DNA from 2 places in the Paenibacillus sp. 01T431 genome. Region 1 is predicted to be linked to the other one. Evidence: a T-box and tRNA genes for the amino acid it is inferred to sense, from the RefSeq annotation. Region 1 holds a T-box; the other holds one or more tRNA genes.

The links. The T-box of region 1 lies ahead of leuS (leucine--tRNA ligase). A T-box ahead of a tRNA ligase gene usually reads a tRNA of that ligase, here a tRNA-Leu.
Region 2: it has a tRNA-Leu gene. The T-box ahead of leuS (leucine--tRNA ligase) is inferred to sense a tRNA for this amino acid. The anticodon was not compared.

What each region holds. Positions count from the first base shown of each region.
Region 1 is NZ_JBFTPT010000003.1:275,618-283,809, forward strand. It holds gene AC1DM9_RS06355 (CynX/NimT family MFS transporter) at 1-892, shown strand, start outside; T-box leader at 993-1,246, shown strand; gene leuS (leucine--tRNA ligase) at 1,329-3,767, shown strand; gene comER (late competence protein ComER) at 3,808-4,647, opposite strand; gene AC1DM9_RS06370 (ComEA family DNA-binding protein) at 4,843-5,403, shown strand; gene AC1DM9_RS06375 (homocysteine synthase) at 5,484-6,776, shown strand; gene AC1DM9_RS06380 (deoxycytidylate deaminase) at 6,917-7,447, shown strand; gene AC1DM9_RS06385 (DNA internalization-related competence protein ComEC/Rec2) at 7,557-8,192, shown strand, end outside.
Region 2 is NZ_JBFTPT010000030.1:188-8,379, forward strand. It holds tRNA gene AC1DM9_RS32235 (tRNA-Asn) at 89-164, shown strand; tRNA gene AC1DM9_RS32240 (tRNA-Thr) at 169-244, shown strand; tRNA gene AC1DM9_RS32245 (tRNA-Glu) at 285-359, shown strand; tRNA gene AC1DM9_RS32250 (tRNA-Val) at 391-466, shown strand; tRNA gene AC1DM9_RS32255 (tRNA-Gln) at 476-550, shown strand; tRNA gene AC1DM9_RS32260 (tRNA-Lys) at 561-636, shown strand; tRNA gene AC1DM9_RS32265 (tRNA-Leu) at 655-737, shown strand; tRNA gene AC1DM9_RS32270 (tRNA-Leu) at 835-917, shown strand; gene AC1DM9_RS32275 (GNAT family N-acetyltransferase) at 1,036-1,539, opposite strand; gene AC1DM9_RS32280 (phosphodiester glycosidase family protein) at 1,902-4,361, shown strand; gene AC1DM9_RS32285 (ABC transporter ATP-binding protein) at 4,601-5,458, shown strand; tRNA gene AC1DM9_RS32290 (tRNA-Gly) at 5,871-5,945, shown strand; tRNA gene AC1DM9_RS32295 (tRNA-Arg) at 5,954-6,030, shown strand; tRNA gene AC1DM9_RS32300 (tRNA-Pro) at 6,065-6,141, shown strand; tRNA gene AC1DM9_RS32305 (tRNA-Gly) at 6,156-6,229, shown strand.

The DNA.
Region 1 (8,192 bases):
TGGAACGATCTTGCTTGGCATGGCGATTGCAGTTGCAAACGTACTGCTTCCGAGCATGATAAAAAGAGATTTTCCTGCCACCGTCGGTTTAATGACTGGTTTATATTCGGTCGTGATGAATTTAGGCGCTGCTTTAGCTTCAGGATTCAGCATTCCCATTACAGAGAAGATTTCCTTTGGCTGGCAAGGGATGCTGGCCTGCTGGGCACTGCTCGCTCTAATTGCCACGATTGCTTGGGTGCCGCAACTTCGTTCGTTTACGAAGAAGGACAACAACAAAGCAGCAACGAATGGCGAGAAGAACGGTGGTCTGCTGCGCTCAGGCTTAGCTTGGAAAGTAGCATTATTTATGGGTCTTCAATCATTTTGTTTCTATGTCAACATATCATGGCTGCCTGAAATTTTGTCTGACCGCGGCATGAGTCACGTTGATGCGGGATGGATGCTGTCACTGCTGCAATTTGTCAGCTTGCCCGCGACATTTATTATCCCTGTCATTGCGGGAAAGCAGGCAAGCCAAAGGCTGCTTGTGATTCTTACAACGATCTTGCTGCTCCTAGGATACCTAGGTCTTCTTAGCGGGAATGTGGATCTTATTCCGATTTGTATGATTTTACTCGGAATTGCCGGTGGTTCCGGCTTTAGTCTCGCAGTTATGTTTTTTGTACTGCGGACAAGCAGCACAAGGCAGTCGGCTCAGTTGTCGGGGATGGCGCAGTCACTTGGTTATCTGCTTGCCGCTGCCGGACCGCTGTTGTTTGGACTCATTCATGATTTGACGAATAATTGGACTGTTTCATTAGTTATGCTAGTAGCCGTTGCCGTTATTTTTGGATATATAGGCTTCGGAGCTGGAGCGAATAAAACCATATCAGGAGCACAAGAAAAATAAATGTGTTGTGCAAATTGATTAGTATACGCTTGAAGTTCAAGTTCGTTCTCTTGACACCGAACCGTGTGATCTTTATAATCGAAACTAACGATTTTATGCATATGGAGCGTTGAAGAGGAACAGTAATTTCGTTTGTCAGGCCTAGAGAGCCGGTGATGTATGGTGGAAGCCGGACCTGCAGCGAAATGAAGCTCGCCTTGGAGCTGTGCGATTAACGAAAGCGATGTTTACGAAACATCGCTTACGCGAAAATCACCGTTTGGCCCGCGATAAGGGCGACAAGTGAGCGATCGGCAAAGCATGTCTTTCGCTAACTAGGGTGGTACCACGGGAGAACAACCTCTCGTCCCTAGCGATAATTCGCTAGGGGCGAGAGGTTTTATGTTTTTTTGTACAATTATGCATTCAGCATTTATTTGAGAGAGGATATGAGCACATGAGTCAAGAACAGCAATTTCACGGCTATAACCCGCTTGTTGTGGAGCCGAAATGGCAGCAATTTTGGGATAAAAACAAAACGTTTCAAACGACAGAGGATGCTGAAAAACCAAAGTTTTACGCATTAGATATGTTTCCATATCCATCTGGAGCTGGCTTGCATGTAGGACATCCAGAAGGTTATACAGCGACGGATATCGTGTCTCGCTACAAAAGAATGAAAGGTTATAATGTCCTTCATCCAATGGGCTGGGACGCGTTCGGATTGCCTGCTGAGCAGCATGCGCTTGATACAGGAAAGCATCCGCGCGATATTACGTTTGTAAACATCGATAATTTCCGCAGACAAATAAAATCACTTGGCTTCTCATACGATTGGGATCGCGAGATTAGTACAACCGATCCTGAATATTATAAATGGACGCAATGGATTTTTATCCAATTGTACAACAGAGGACTCGCTTATGTTGCTGAAGTATCAGTTAACTGGTGTGAGGCTCTTGGAACGGTGCTTGCCAATGAAGAGGTTATTAACGGCCTAAGCGAGCGGGGCAATCATCCCGTTGTTCGCAAGCCTATGCGTCAGTGGATTTTGAGAATTACAGAATACGCAGATCGTTTGTTGGATGATTTGGAAGAACTGGACTGGACAGAAAGCATTAAGGATATGCAGCGCAACTGGATTGGAAAATCCAAAGGAGCTGAGGTTACCTTTGAGATTGACGGTCATGATTCCGCATTGGTCGTATTTACGACTCGTCCAGATACATTGTTTGGCGCGACTTATTGCGTACTCGCTCCTGAGCATGAGCTTGTTGCAAAAATCGTAACGGCAGAGCAAAAAGAAGCAGTTGAAGCTTATCAACTGGCAGCATCGCGCAAGAGTGATTTGGAGCGTACTGATTTGGCGAAAGACAAGTCAGGCGTGTTCACAGGAGCTTATGCCATTAATCCCGTTAATGGCGTGAAAACACAAATCTGGATCGCAGATTATGTTCTTGCTGGTTATGGAACGGGTGCTATTATGGCTGTTCCAGGTCATGACGCTCGCGACTGGGAATTTGCTAAGCAATTTGATTTGCCAATCGTTGAGGTTGTGCAAGGCGGAGATGTTACGAAAGAAGCTTATGCAGGCGACGGCATTCATGTCAATTCCGATTTCTTGAACGGTTTGACGAATGAAGAAGCGATTGCGAAAATGATAGAGCATCTGGATGCGTCGGGCAAAGGAAAAGGGAAAATCACTTACCGCCTGCGCGATTGGTTGTTCAGCCGCCAGCGCTACTGGGGTGAGCCGATTCCGATCCTTCACTTGGAGGATGGTACGATGAAGACTGTTCCTGAGGATCAGCTTCCGCTTCTGCTGCCTGATGTTGATGCTATCACTCCTTCAGGAACTGGGGAATCACCGCTTGCCAGCGTTACGGAATGGGTGAACACGATCGATCCTGAAACGGGCATGAAGGCTCGCCGTGAAACGAACACGATGCCGCAATGGGCTGGCAGCTGCTGGTACTACCTGCGCTTCATCGATCCTAAAAACGACAAACAGCTTTGTTCGCCAGAGAAGCAAAAGCAATGGCTACCGGTTGACCTTTACATCGGTGGCGCTGAGCATGCTGTACTGCATCTGCTTTACGCTCGTTTCTGGCACAAGGTGCTTTATGATATCGGCGTTGTAGATACAAAGGAGCCGTTCCATAAGCTTGTCAACCAAGGCATGATCCTTGGAAACAATAACGAAAAAATGTCCAAATCGCGTGGAAATGTTATCAATCCAGATGATATCGTAAACGAGTTTGGCGCAGATACGCTACGTATGTACGAAATGTTTATGGGTCCGCTTGAAGCAACGAAACCTTGGAATACCAATGGTGTGGAAGGAACATATCGTTTCCTTAACCGTGTATGGCGTTTGTTCGTGAACGAGGATGGCAGCTTGAATGCCAAAATCGGCAATGGCGAAACAAGTGATGCATTCAAGCGCACATGGCATCGTTCAATCAAAAAAATTACGGATGATTATGAGGGACTTCGCTTCAACACCGTAATCAGCCAGCTCATGATTTTTGTAAACGAAGCCTACAAAACAGATGTGCTTCCGCAAGCAGCAATGGAGCAATTCGTTCAATTGATTTCTCCAATTGCGCCGCATATCGCGGAAGAGCTATGGGAGAAGCTGGGACGCACGGATTCGCTTACGTATGCAGCGTTCCCGACGTTCGAAGAAGCTTGGACGGTCGATCAAGAGGTTGAGATCGTCGTACAAGTAAATGGTAAAATCGCAGATCGCATCTCCATTGCAGCTGATATGGACGTTGCTGAGATGGAAAGCATAGCGAAAGAACTTGAGAAGGTGCAAGAGCTGATTGCCGGCAAAACAATCCGTAAAGTCATTGCGGTAAAAGGCAAGCTAGTCAATATCGTTGCCAATTAAGACAAACAGAAGAGGTGAGCGGGCATTAGCTGAAGAACAGCTATTGACCGTTCACCTCTTCGCCTATAAAGGCGGTCGAAACCTTGACCACATCTTCATCGAACTTTGCATGTGTCGTACGGATGAGTTGATTGAATACTCCTTCTGTCTCGCGGCGCAGCAGGTTTAGCGCTTTGGCTGTAATGCCGCCAGGGACGGCAACTCTCTCTTGCACCTCTGCTGGTGTAAGGCCGCCTTCGGTCAGCAGCAAGCCGGTTCCGAGCAGCATGGCGCTTGCAACACGCAGCGCTTCATCACGGCTTATACCTGTTTCTGCAACCGCAGCATCCACAAATTGCTCAAGCAGGAAAGACATAAAAGCTGGTCCGCAGCTTGAAATGTCGGATACGATGCGTGTGTAATTCTCATCTATTCGCAGCGGCTGACTAATATGGGATAATAAGTCCTCCAGATGAGCCATATCATTCTCATCAATCGTTTCCCCATAAATACAAAGCGATGCTCCGCTCCATACATAATTTGTAATGCTCGGAATAACCTTAGCTACCTTGCAATCGAGTTCCCCTTCGAGATGAGAGATAAGGACAGGACTCGTTATAGATACGACAATCTGATTTGGTCGAATAGTTGCCTTCAAATCATCGACCACTTTTTTAAACTCCAAAGGCTTTACGCACAAAAAAACAATATCGCAGCCGCAGGCAGCCGCAGCATTCGTATATTCGGCTCTCATGCCGGAATAACGGTTGGCCAAGGCTTGCGCTTTTGCAAAGGTGCGGTTGCTGACGGCAATTTGTTTTGGTGATAATGCACCAGATGCGATCAAAGCTTCAATGAGCAGGCTTCCCATTGTGCCCGTCCCGATAAATCCGACATTCATGCTGAACCCTCCTATAGGTTTGGCGCGCACATAACCTGCTTTAACTTGTAGAGAAAGGTTATATGCGAACAAATCCCGAGTGAAAATTTCAATAGCCGTACTCATTTCGTGTGCTCTCTTACCTTATTCCGCAGGACTTGTTTCATATGTCACTAATTACCAAATAATTCGTCGCTTTCAAAGGAGAGTGAAGAAGTGAAGCCTTTAACTGGAACGATTTCTAGCAAAGCCATTATATTTGCTTCTATTTTAATACTTGCTGCAGCTATATTGCTGGCAGCTGCTTTTATGGAGCCTAAGCAGAAGGAAACAGGTGATTGGGTACCTTTAAACGATGCTGTGAAATCTGCATTCGCTGCAATTGATGCAGCAGATGCGGGTGAAGAAGACGTAAAGAACAAGAAGGATACTGAGATGATCCCGGAAAAGGAGCAAGAAGCATCGGCTGCGGGTGTTGATCATCGGAATGAGCCGGATGGGAGAGCTGCTTTAAAGGAAGATACGATTGTATCCACTGCGCCAGCAGCACCGATTGCTGATGCGGACATGGATGATGCAGCAAAGCTTGATATAAACCGCGCAACGGAGGCAGAACTTGATGATTTGAAAGGAATCGGACCGTCCAAAGCAAAAGCAATTATTGAAGATAGAGAAAGAAACGGCAAATTTGCAACCGTTAATGATTTACTCCGTGTCAAGGGAATTGGAGAAAAACTATTAAAAGGATTGGAAGACAGCATTGTAGCTCGTCCATAATTGTGAGAGAATGGAAAGAAGCGGACATTTACAACTTCCGTTTGCCATTATCTATTAACTCATTTGAAGGAGTCGAGAAAATGTCAGAACAACGCAAGCTTTCCCTTGATACACTATCCGTCCACGGAGGTCAGCAAATCGATCCGACTACGTTGTCGCGCGCGGTACCTATCTACCAGACGACATCTTACGGATTCAAAGATACAGATCATGCAGCGAATCTATTTGCATTGCAGGAATTTGGAAATATTTACTCCCGAATTATGAACCCGACATCGGATGTTTTTGAGAAACGTGTAGCTGAATTAGAGGGTGCTCCGGCAGCATTGGCAGTTGCTTCTGGTCAATCGGCTATTACATACGCGATTCTAAATATTGCAGGAGCTGGCGATGAGATCGTTTCCGCTACAAGCCTGTACGGAGGCACTTACAACTTATTCTCAATGACGCTTGCAAAGCTTGGCATCACTGTAAGATTTGTTGATCCGTCGAATCCGGAAAACTTCCGCGGAGCAATCAACGAGCGTACGAAAGCAGTATATGCTGAAACGATCGGAAATCCGAAGGGCGATGTGATCGATCTTGAAGCGGTTGCTGCAATTGCACATGAGAATGGCATTCCATTTATCGTGGACAATACATTCCCGAGCCCTTACTTGTGCAGACCAATTGAACATGGAGCAGACATTGTGGTGCATTCCGCGACCAAGTTTATCGGCGGACATGGAACATCAATCGGCGGTATCATTGTAGACGGCGGCAAGTTTGACTGGAAAGCCAGCGGCAAATTCCCTGGTCTTACTGAGCCGGATCCAAGCTACAATGGCGTTGTTTATACCGATGCAGTTGGCCCTGTCGCTTATATCATTAAAGCACGCGTCCAATTGCTAAGAGATATGGGTGCTGCCATTTCACCTTTCAACTCCTTCCTATTGCTTCAAGGACTTGAGACGCTGCATCTTCGGATGGAACGCCATAGCTCAAACGCGCAAAAGGTAGCTGAATATTTGGAAGGCCATGAAGCGGTTGAGTGGGTTAGCTATCCAGGACTTCCAAGCCACCCATCCTATGACCTTGCACAAAAATATTTGCCGAAGGGCAAAGGCGCTATTATGACATTCGGCATTAAAGGCGGAGTCGAAGCGGGCAAAAAAGTAATCAACTCCGTTCAGTTGTTCTCGCATTTGGCGAATGTTGGCGATTCCAAGTCGCTAATTATTCATCCGGCAAGCACAACACATCTGCAATTGTCAGAGGAACAGCAAGCTAATGCAGGCGTTTCTCCAGGCATGATTCGTCTATCGATCGGTACAGAAGGCATTGATGATATTTTGGCGGATATTGAGCAAGCCATTGCTGCCAGCCAAGCCTAAACTTTTTAGTAAGAAGTTTTAAAGAAGAAATATACGATAAACAGGAGCAATTGTTATGTTTCTTATATTTCAACGAATTTAAACGACAAATAAATGCAACCAGAGATCATCAGATGCAGCATGAGAGAGGAAGTTGAGTTATGAGCACCCAAACGAAGGATGCCGACCGCAAGGACTGGGACACCTACTTCATGGATATTGCCTATATGGTTTCGACGCGCTCGCGTTGTCCGCGCAGACATGTTGGAGCTGTTCTTGTACAAGGAAAAAAACTGCTTGGCACAGCGTATAACGGTGCTCCGATGGGCGTGCAGGATTGTCTCGAGGCAGGCTGCATGATTTCGGAGGAAGTTGAGATGAAGCTGGTCGACGGCAAGGAGCAGCTATTCAAGAAACAACGCTGTATTCGAACGATACATGCGGAGCAAAACTTGCTGCTGTTCACCGATCGTACCGATCGCGAAGGATCAACCGTTTATGTAACCGACCAGCCTTGCTGGACATGCGCTAACATGCTTGCAAACAGCGGTGTTATCGAAATCGTCTATCATCGCAGTTATCCGAAAGACAGTGAAAAGGTGAGCAATATGATGGCCCAGAAAGGTATTGTTTTCCGTTGTTTGGATCATTACGAGCCACCTGCTCAGGCGCATATGGATGTAACATCATAGCGTTGATCATTAAATAGTAGAAACGAGGAGGAACCTCTGATTGCATCTTTTGATGCGACAGAGGTTCTTTTTTTTGTTATGAGGCTTTGCGAATTGGAGGGAGCTAGAGGTGAATCGACGTCCTTTAATTTGGTTTGCGATTTGTTGGGTATTTGGGGGTGCGGCTGCTGCTGGATTGAACAGCAGCGGCGTTTGGCTTGCGGCGGGAGCGGGAATATTGCTCGCAACCGCCGCAGTGCTTGGCAAGCAAGCGACGTGGCAGCTCGCGGCGGCTTGTGCTTTGGCAGTGTGCCTTGCCGCAGGAGAGCGGTTATGGGCGGATGCCCGCAACGTGACTGCGCTGCCAGCGCTGCTTGCCGCCGCTGAGGCGGATGGACCGCGAGCTGCGTATGCGGCGGAAGCGGAGGGCGTTATTGTATCGGCGGTGGAGGTCGACGGCGACCGCGCGATGTTTCGCGTGGAGGCGCACAGCATCCACTTTCAAGGTGAAGCCGCTGCACAGCCGTTGCGCGAGCGGTTGATCGTGCATGTCCGGCTGATGGAACAGCCGGAGCAGGCCATCGCCGCGGCTTGGCAGCGCGGCGCCAAAGTGCGCCTTGCCGGCGAGCTTACGCGGCCGGCAGGCGCATCCAATAGCGGCGGATTTGATTACCGCCGCTACCTCAGCAGCCAGAGAATCCACTGGCTGCTCAAAGTGAAGGGCACCGCCGCCGTAAAGCCGGCGCCGGGCCCCAAGTGGACCGCG
Region 2 (8,192 bases), on a different contig from region 1:
CAGTTTTCAAGGCGCAATACGCCTTGATATTCAACCGTGCCTATTTTGAAGTTGATGCTTTAATAACATTCAACTCAAAATACAATGTTCCCTGATAGCTCAGTTGGTAGAGCACTCGACTGTTAATCGAGTTGTCACAGGTTCGAGTCCTGTTCGGGGAGCCATTATGCTCTCATAGCTCAGTAGGTAGAGTGCATCCATGGTAAGGATGAGGTCACCGGTTCGAATCCGGTTGAGAGCTCCAGAAAACTTTCAACTGTAAGGACAAGCATCAATTTTAGCATGGCCCGTTGGTCAAGTGGTTAAGACACCTCCCTTTCACGGAGGTAACAGGGGTTCGAGTCCCCTACGGGTCACCAAATTATTTTTACAAATGGCGCCTTTATCCTTGGACGCTTAGCTCAGCTGGGAGAGCATCTGCCTTACAAGCAGAGGGTCGGCGGTTCGATCCCGTCAGCGTCCACCATATCGCTATTGGGGATTAGCCAAGCGGTAAGGCAACGGACTTTGACTCCGTCATTCTCAGGTTCGATCCCTGAATCCCCAGCCACTTATACTATGAGTCATTAGCTCAGTTGGTAGAGCACCTGACTTTTAATCAGGGTGTCGTAGGTTCGAATCCTACATGACTCACCATTTTTTTATCTCACATGCGCGCGTATGGCGGAATTGGCAGACGCACTAGACTTAGGATCTAGCGGGCGACCGTGGGGGTTCAAGTCCCTCTACGCGCACCATATTTAACACCCTTCATAGGGAAGCACTCTGTATGTCAACAGAGTAATGTAGGTGGAAGCCCTGCAAAACATGGTTAAGCTTCAAAGAATCACATATGCGCGTATGGCGGAATTGGCAGACGCACTAGACTTAGGATCTAGCGGGCGACCGTGGGGGTTCAAGTCCCTCTACGCGCACCATACCATGAAGAAACCCTTGGCGAACAAGGGTTTTTTGCTGTTTATATATGTGTTTAATAATTATGTAGTAATCATCCATCATGCTTGATTTTATAACCACGCTTATCATCCACATCTATTAATCGAATAGCCCGGAATGATCATTGAAGCTGTATAGCGCTTGTTCAGCACCATATCTTTGCAGCTTATGCTCTAATCGCATGCCTACCTTCTCAAGGAGCCTGCAGGAAGCAGTATTTGCTGTTTGTGTCTCAGCTATTACTTTGCCAAGCTTTAATTCATGAAGTGCGTACATTAATAATTGACCGACTACCTCGGCTGCGTAGCCGCTACCCCAGCTTTGCGGAAGAAATTCATAGCTAATTTCCTTAAGCCTTCCGTCTATGTGATTATCTAAGGAAACAACCCCAATAAAATCATTGTTTTCTTTTAGTCTAACCGTCCAAATGTATGACTCCTTCGTTGATGAGCGCTCTAAAGCATCTAGAAACTTATTTAGATGATATTCCTCTGGTACAGCTCCGCCTAAGTATTTTCTAACCTCATGACTCGAATATATCCTTTGCATGTTTTTGAAATCTGATTGTTGTAATGTGTCCAGCTTGCATCTAGTGGTTTGCATATTGGTTATAATCCTCCTTTTATGTTTGCTTAGGATAGCTTGTTCAAAACACGATCTACCTCTACAGTAAGGTGATCCTGCTCAATCGTATGGGGTTAAAAATGTACAAGGTTAATTGTTTTGAGGATAAATAGTAAATGGAATTAGTGTTTTATATAAAGAAATAGTAATCCCATTGCTAGATTTGTAGACATGTTTTTGTGATCGTAACATAGGGAGTTACAGGATGCCAACCTATTCCTGAATAGAATTTGAGGGCTCTATTATCCATATAATCCCTTCATTTTTAGAATAAACCTGTCGATATAGTTCATTGGGACTAACTGGAATCTACACATAAGAAGGAGAAGGAGATCAGTCATATGCAGCAAAAGATGAAAAAATGGCTTGTTAGAGTAGTAGCTATTCTGCTTATTATAGTGTTGAATGTGAGCTACACAGGAAGTGAATCATTAGGTGGTAAGGGAGCTTATAGGGGTTCCTCCGTTTCTGCGGCAGAATCGACGAATGAGACAAAAACGGTTGCTTCTAATGCGAAGGGTTCTGCTGCCAGCAAAGCAGAAATCGAGTACTGGCGATACAAAGCAGAAGGTACTCTATATCCTCCGATTGTTATGCCGAGCGGAAAGCTGCTGGTAGTAACGAATAATGGATGGTTATCCTTATTAGATAATGGCGGAAAAGAATTAAAAAGAATAAACACATATTCGAAACTATCCGCCCCAGCCGTAAATGGAAAAGGACAAATATTTACTGCAGGAACTGGTGCTAGGCTTTATCAATATGATGAAGGCGGCAATGGCGGTCAGAAAGGTATTTATTATTTTAAAGGGAAAAAGGAACAATTAGAGCCATCTGGCATGGTGACGGATGGGGAAGGTACTCCTTATTTTGCATATCAGCATGCTGTTTTATCGCTGAGCAGTGTGGGAGAGCAGCAGGCTGCTCTGCTGCCAGAGGGTGTATCGGTTAAGGAACTGGCGGCAGGTAAGCGCGGCGTCTATGTACTGGGCAGCAATGGCGTGTTGTATGCCGTGCGCGGCAATGCAGTTGTATGGGAAGCGTCGCTTGAGCAGACGCTGCTTGTTGCGAAGCTGATCGCAGGCGATGTGAGCGGCGGCGTGATGCTGCTTGCGGGCAACGCTATCGCTGCGTATGAAGAGGACGGCAAAGTCCGCTTCACTCGCGAGCTTGCAGCAGCGCCCGCAGGCGGTTGGACGTCTCCGGCGCTTGTGCCCGGAGACAAAGGTACAGTCGTTGCCGCGGAACGCAGCGGCAACGGCATAGCTGCGTTCCGCCTCGCAGACGGGGCGGAACTATGGCGCATTAGCGCCAGCGGGGCGGGAGGCTTTGGCCCCGCGGCGCTGGCGCCGGATCTTGGCGCCGGCACGGTGCTGGCCGGCGGCCGTTCCGGCGCTGTGTACGCGATCGACGGCTCTGCCGGGTCGATCTTGTACACCTACGGCGGTCACACCGCGGTTCCCGCGAGCGGTGTGGCGCCGCAGGGCAGCGGACGCTTCGTATATGCGTCCGCTAGTACATTAATCGCAGCGGGGCCAGTTCGCACCGTTGCGATCACCTATGCAGCAGCGGCGGCGGTTAAGCTGCCGCTGGATACACGGCTCCTGCTCACGGACAAGCTGAAGCTGTCCGATCCAGTCGCTGTCAGCTATCGCTCCGACAATCCAGCGATCGTTCGCATCAATGAGAAAAGCGTGGTAACCCCGGTTACAGCTGGATCAGCTAACCTTTATGTCGATGTTACAGCTAGCGGCTACAAAGGCCAGCTGAAGCTTCCTATTCAGGTTACAGCCTCTACCTTGAACCTAAAGGTGAAGCATGAATCCAAGAAGGTTGCTGCCGCAGGCCAGTCGTTTACGGTTCAAACCGTTACCATTCCAAAGGGAATGCCGGTTACGGCAGGCCTGGCAAGCCGTAAGATAGGCGTCGTTCAGTCGCTTCAATCGATTGCTAAAGATTACCGTGCAGACGCAGCGATTAACGGAACCTATTTTGAGGCTTATGGCGGCATTCCGGAGCCATATGGAACGGTAATTGTAGACGGCAATGTGGAGCATATAGGAAATACAGGGACAGCGATTGGTTTTACATGGGACGGCAAAGTAGTTATGGATACGCTGCGCGTCAAAATTTTAGGTGGAACAGACGGTTCTTTTAAGTCGCCTAACAACTGGTATGCGTATTTTATTAATCGAACACCTGCAGCAGGCGCATCGTCAGCCATTATGTTCACGCCAAAGCGTGGTGCTAAGCTTGGATTTGCACAAGGCACCTCAGTAACGGTCAGTAAGGGTGTCGTGACCAAAATAAGCAAAAAAGAGAATGTCAGCATTCCAGCAGACGGATATGTTCTCGTCTATACAGGTTCTGAGGAGAAGCTAGCCTCACGCTTTAAGGTGGGGACGAAGGTTGATTATAAGATCGAAATGACCAACCTCTCGAAAAGTCCGATTGCATGGTCTCGCGTTCATACCGCCATTGGTGCAGGACCAAGACTAGTGAAGGATGGGAAACCGGCAGTTAATCCAGCTGGTGAAGGGTTTAGCAGCTCCAAAATATTGACCGATGCAGCTGGCAGAAGCGGCATTCTTGTCAAAAAGGACGGGACTGTTGTCATAGCTACTGTCTCCAAAGCAACGATAAAACAGTGGAGTCAAATCATGATTCAGCTTGGCGCTGAACAGGCGATGAATTTGGACGGAGGAGCATCCTCTGGTATGTACGCGCAAGGAAAACTCATAACCACGCCTGGAAGGCTAATAAGCAATGGTCTCGTATTTGGCACGAAGCTAAAGTGGTAACGTATGTAAAATGATAAAAGCTAGCCGTCCCAACCTGTTGGGCGGCTTTTCTATTTAAATGGGGCTCTATTTTTATCGATATGAATAAATGCTATTTATATTATCATTGACTTTTTTTATGAGAAACATTATCATTAGAAAATAAATGATAATCGTTATCAATATTCGTTACTTATTGAAATATAAATATAAAATGATAAGGTGTCTGCCTCAGGCAGCGGAAGGAGCGTGCATGTTCAATGATTCGTTTAACGACCTCTAGTCTTGATATTGCTTATGATGACCGTCTAATCGTTGAGAATTTAAACATTGCTATACCTCAAGGGAAAATCACGGCGCTAGTAGGAGCTAACGGCTCTGGTAAATCAACGATTTTGAAAACAATGGCCCGTATTATGAATCCCTCGAAGGGCAGTGTACTTCTGGACGGGAAGTCCATCCATAAGCAATCGACGAAGGAAGTAGCGAAGCAATTGGCAATTTTGCCGCAAAATCCAACCGCTCCGGACGGACTCACAGTAGCTGAGCTTGTCTCTTATGGTCGTTTTCCATACCAGAAGGGCTTCGGATCGATGACTAAGGATGACCGCAGTATCGTGCAGTGGGCAATTGAAGCGACAGGTATGACTGATTTTGCCGATCGTCCGGTTGATCATCTATCGGGCGGACAACGTCAACGTGCATGGATTGCAATGTCTCTTGCACAGGAAACTGATATTTTATTCCTTGACGAGCCTACAACTTTCCTGGATATGGCACATCAGCTTGAGGTACTTCACTTGCTTCAAAAGCTCAACGCAGCTAATAATCGCACAGTAGTCATGGTCGTTCATGATTTGAATCACGCAACACGTTACGCTCATCATATGATCGCAATTAAAACGGGTGTCGTTGTAGGCGAAGGTACGCCTGCAGAAGTTATGACACCGGATATTATGCGCGAAGTGTTTAACATTGAGGCAGATATCGTGCCTGATCCGCGTACAGGCGTTCCTCTTTGCTTGCCATATGCACTAGCCGGCCAGCCTGCTGCTGATAAAGTGGCATTGATTAACCGTGCACAGTCAGAGAGACCATTGGCTGCTGCTGGAGCATAGTAACTAATATGAATGCCGTAAACCGCGTTTCCTTTGGAAATGCGGTTTTTTGTTCTTTTAGATAAGCCCTGTGTAGTATATTGAGCTTAGAAGCGAGTGGGTGGGAAGTGAACCGTTTATATTTGTTATTTATAAAATGTAATCCATTAGAGCTAAACAATCGGAAGGATTAAACCGGGTAATAAGATATAACGTCATTTAAGCTGATTTTTATGATTGGATTTATGAAATCTAAAAGCACATATTTCCGCGCCATATAAGGTTTTGCAGCCAAATTAGAACATTGTATTTTAAAGGATTTAAAATAATTTAAAACTTTTTTTAAAAAACAGTTGCTTTTTGTTTTCAGGGGTGATATATTATTACTTGTCGCCGCGATGATAAACGAAACAAACGGCCGACAGAAATACATGCGGAAGTGGCTCAGCGGTAGAGCATCGCCTTGCCAAGGCGAGGGTCGCGGGTTCGATTCCCGTCTTCCGCTCCATAAATTGTGCGGCCTTAGCTCAGCTGGATAGAGCGTTTGACTACGAATCAAAAGGCCAGGAGTTCGAATCTCTTAGGCCGCGCCATTTTCCCAACATTAGACGCAATTCATTTACACTTCGGGACGTAGCTCAGCTTGGTAGAGCACCTGGTTTGGGACCAGGGGGTCGCATGTTCAAATCGTGTCGTCCCGACCATAATTTTTTTCTTTGCGGGTGTAGTTCAATGGTAGAACTTTAGCCTTCCAAGCTAATAGCGTGGGTTCGATTCCCATCACCCGCTCCAACTATTTAAACCCGAAAGCCTTGCGCAGCAAGGCTTTTTTTGTTTTTATATATTGCAATAAAAGTGCCTCTTGCACCTAATATGGTGCAGAAGATGGTGCGAAATTTTAATTAACTGTTTGAGGGTTAAGATACACAAACCGATCAGAAGCCTCTCTGCTGGTTATTTCAGAATCATGCATATAAATATCTGCTGTAGTTCCGATCTTCGCATGAATGAAGCAACCATTCTTCTATTTGTTTGAGTTCTGAACCGCTCTCTCGCAGTAGCTTCGCCGTTTTATGCCATAGATCATACAAACGGGTATTAGGGAGCTCTCGCTTGCTTAGAAACCTGCTCTAGCCCATAGAGGGGAGGATAGTAATTCACACCTTCTCACCATGAAAGACATATCGCTTAGTACCGCCTTACCAGGTCTTACATAACATTTATTTCATTCTAGTCGGAAGCGTCTTAGAGACTCCCTGTACTAAACAAGTGTATGTAAGCTAATCAAATATCCATTTGTATAGTCGGAAAATTAGCCGAGGGAGGTATATCCATACTTCAAAAAATACTTCCAATCTGTAAAAAAAAGTATCTACCTTATTATTACGAGTTCTGCGCCTCATTAAATCATTCTCCTTTATTGGCATTAGGTGAATTGGAGAAATATAGTTACACTTCGATATATCGATTCGATAGTGACCACGTTTGAATTCTAATAAACTTAAAGCTTATTTTTTGGTAAGCCAATTAATTAAATATATGACCCCAATTGCAGAGCCCAAAACTAAAATCTTCTCTATAATGTTTTCCAATGTAGCTCGTCCCCTGCTTCATACATGCTAAGAAAAAACAGAGCCACAAGAATGGTTGGGGCATATAGGGATTGTTTTTTTATTCGTAATGACCTCATTCTTTCTTTATTTACAAATATTTCTACGCAAAGCATTAGTCTAAGTTTCAAAGACAGTGAACATAAAAACATTTAAATCTATTCTTGAAATATCAAGTTATGATTAAAAATTTCGAATGGCACGGCTTAGAAGCGTTATTTATGCAGCAAAGTAATTTATTTAAAATGCTTAAGAAAGTGAACTATCATATATTAGCGGCATTTACCTAAAGCGGAAGTTGAAGGTATAAAGTGGGGTTTTGATGAATTGGTACAGGCGCACGTATTCTTAGCTAATTGTGAGGGTTCTCTACAATTAAAACTTCCAAGTAAGAGCTGTAACGGACATGAGATACCTTATTTGCCGAAATTCCATCCTTTTAGAGAACTAACGGACATAGGATCTCTTATTTAGCTTCAGAATGCTTGATTAGGCTACTTTTCGAGCTATTAACGCATCCTATGTCCGTTAGATCCACGTAATGAGCTTGAATTCTCGAAATAGCGGATTTCATGTCCGTTAGTACTGAACATGAACATCACAAGAGCAGACTCCTATGTTGAGCGGAAAATATTATTTGTGCAAACATAAATAAATGCATCAATACAGAAACCAGATGCCTAATAAGCGGCGATTCCAACCTTATGTAGAATTAACGGACATGAGATACCTTATTTGCCGAAATTCCGTCCTTTTATAGAACTAACGGACATAGGATCTCTTATTTAGTTTCAGGATGCTTAATTTAGCTACTTTTCGAGCTATTAACGTATCCTATGTCCGTTAGATTTACGTAACGAGCTTAAATCCTCAAAATAGCGAATTACATGTCCGTTAGGGTTAAAGGTTAAACATGAACTACATAACAGCAGATTCCAATGTTGAGCCGAAAATATTATATGTGTAAACATAAATAAACATATCAATCAAATAACCCGTCTGGAAGCTCCCAGCGGGTTATTTTGTTTGCCCCAAACGCTTTATCTAGAACCATACACGTTGCCAATAACCAAACACTCCACCAATAACCAACCCCCACCAAACCCCAAGCGCTTTACAAAAGCTTCATGGAACATTAATCATTA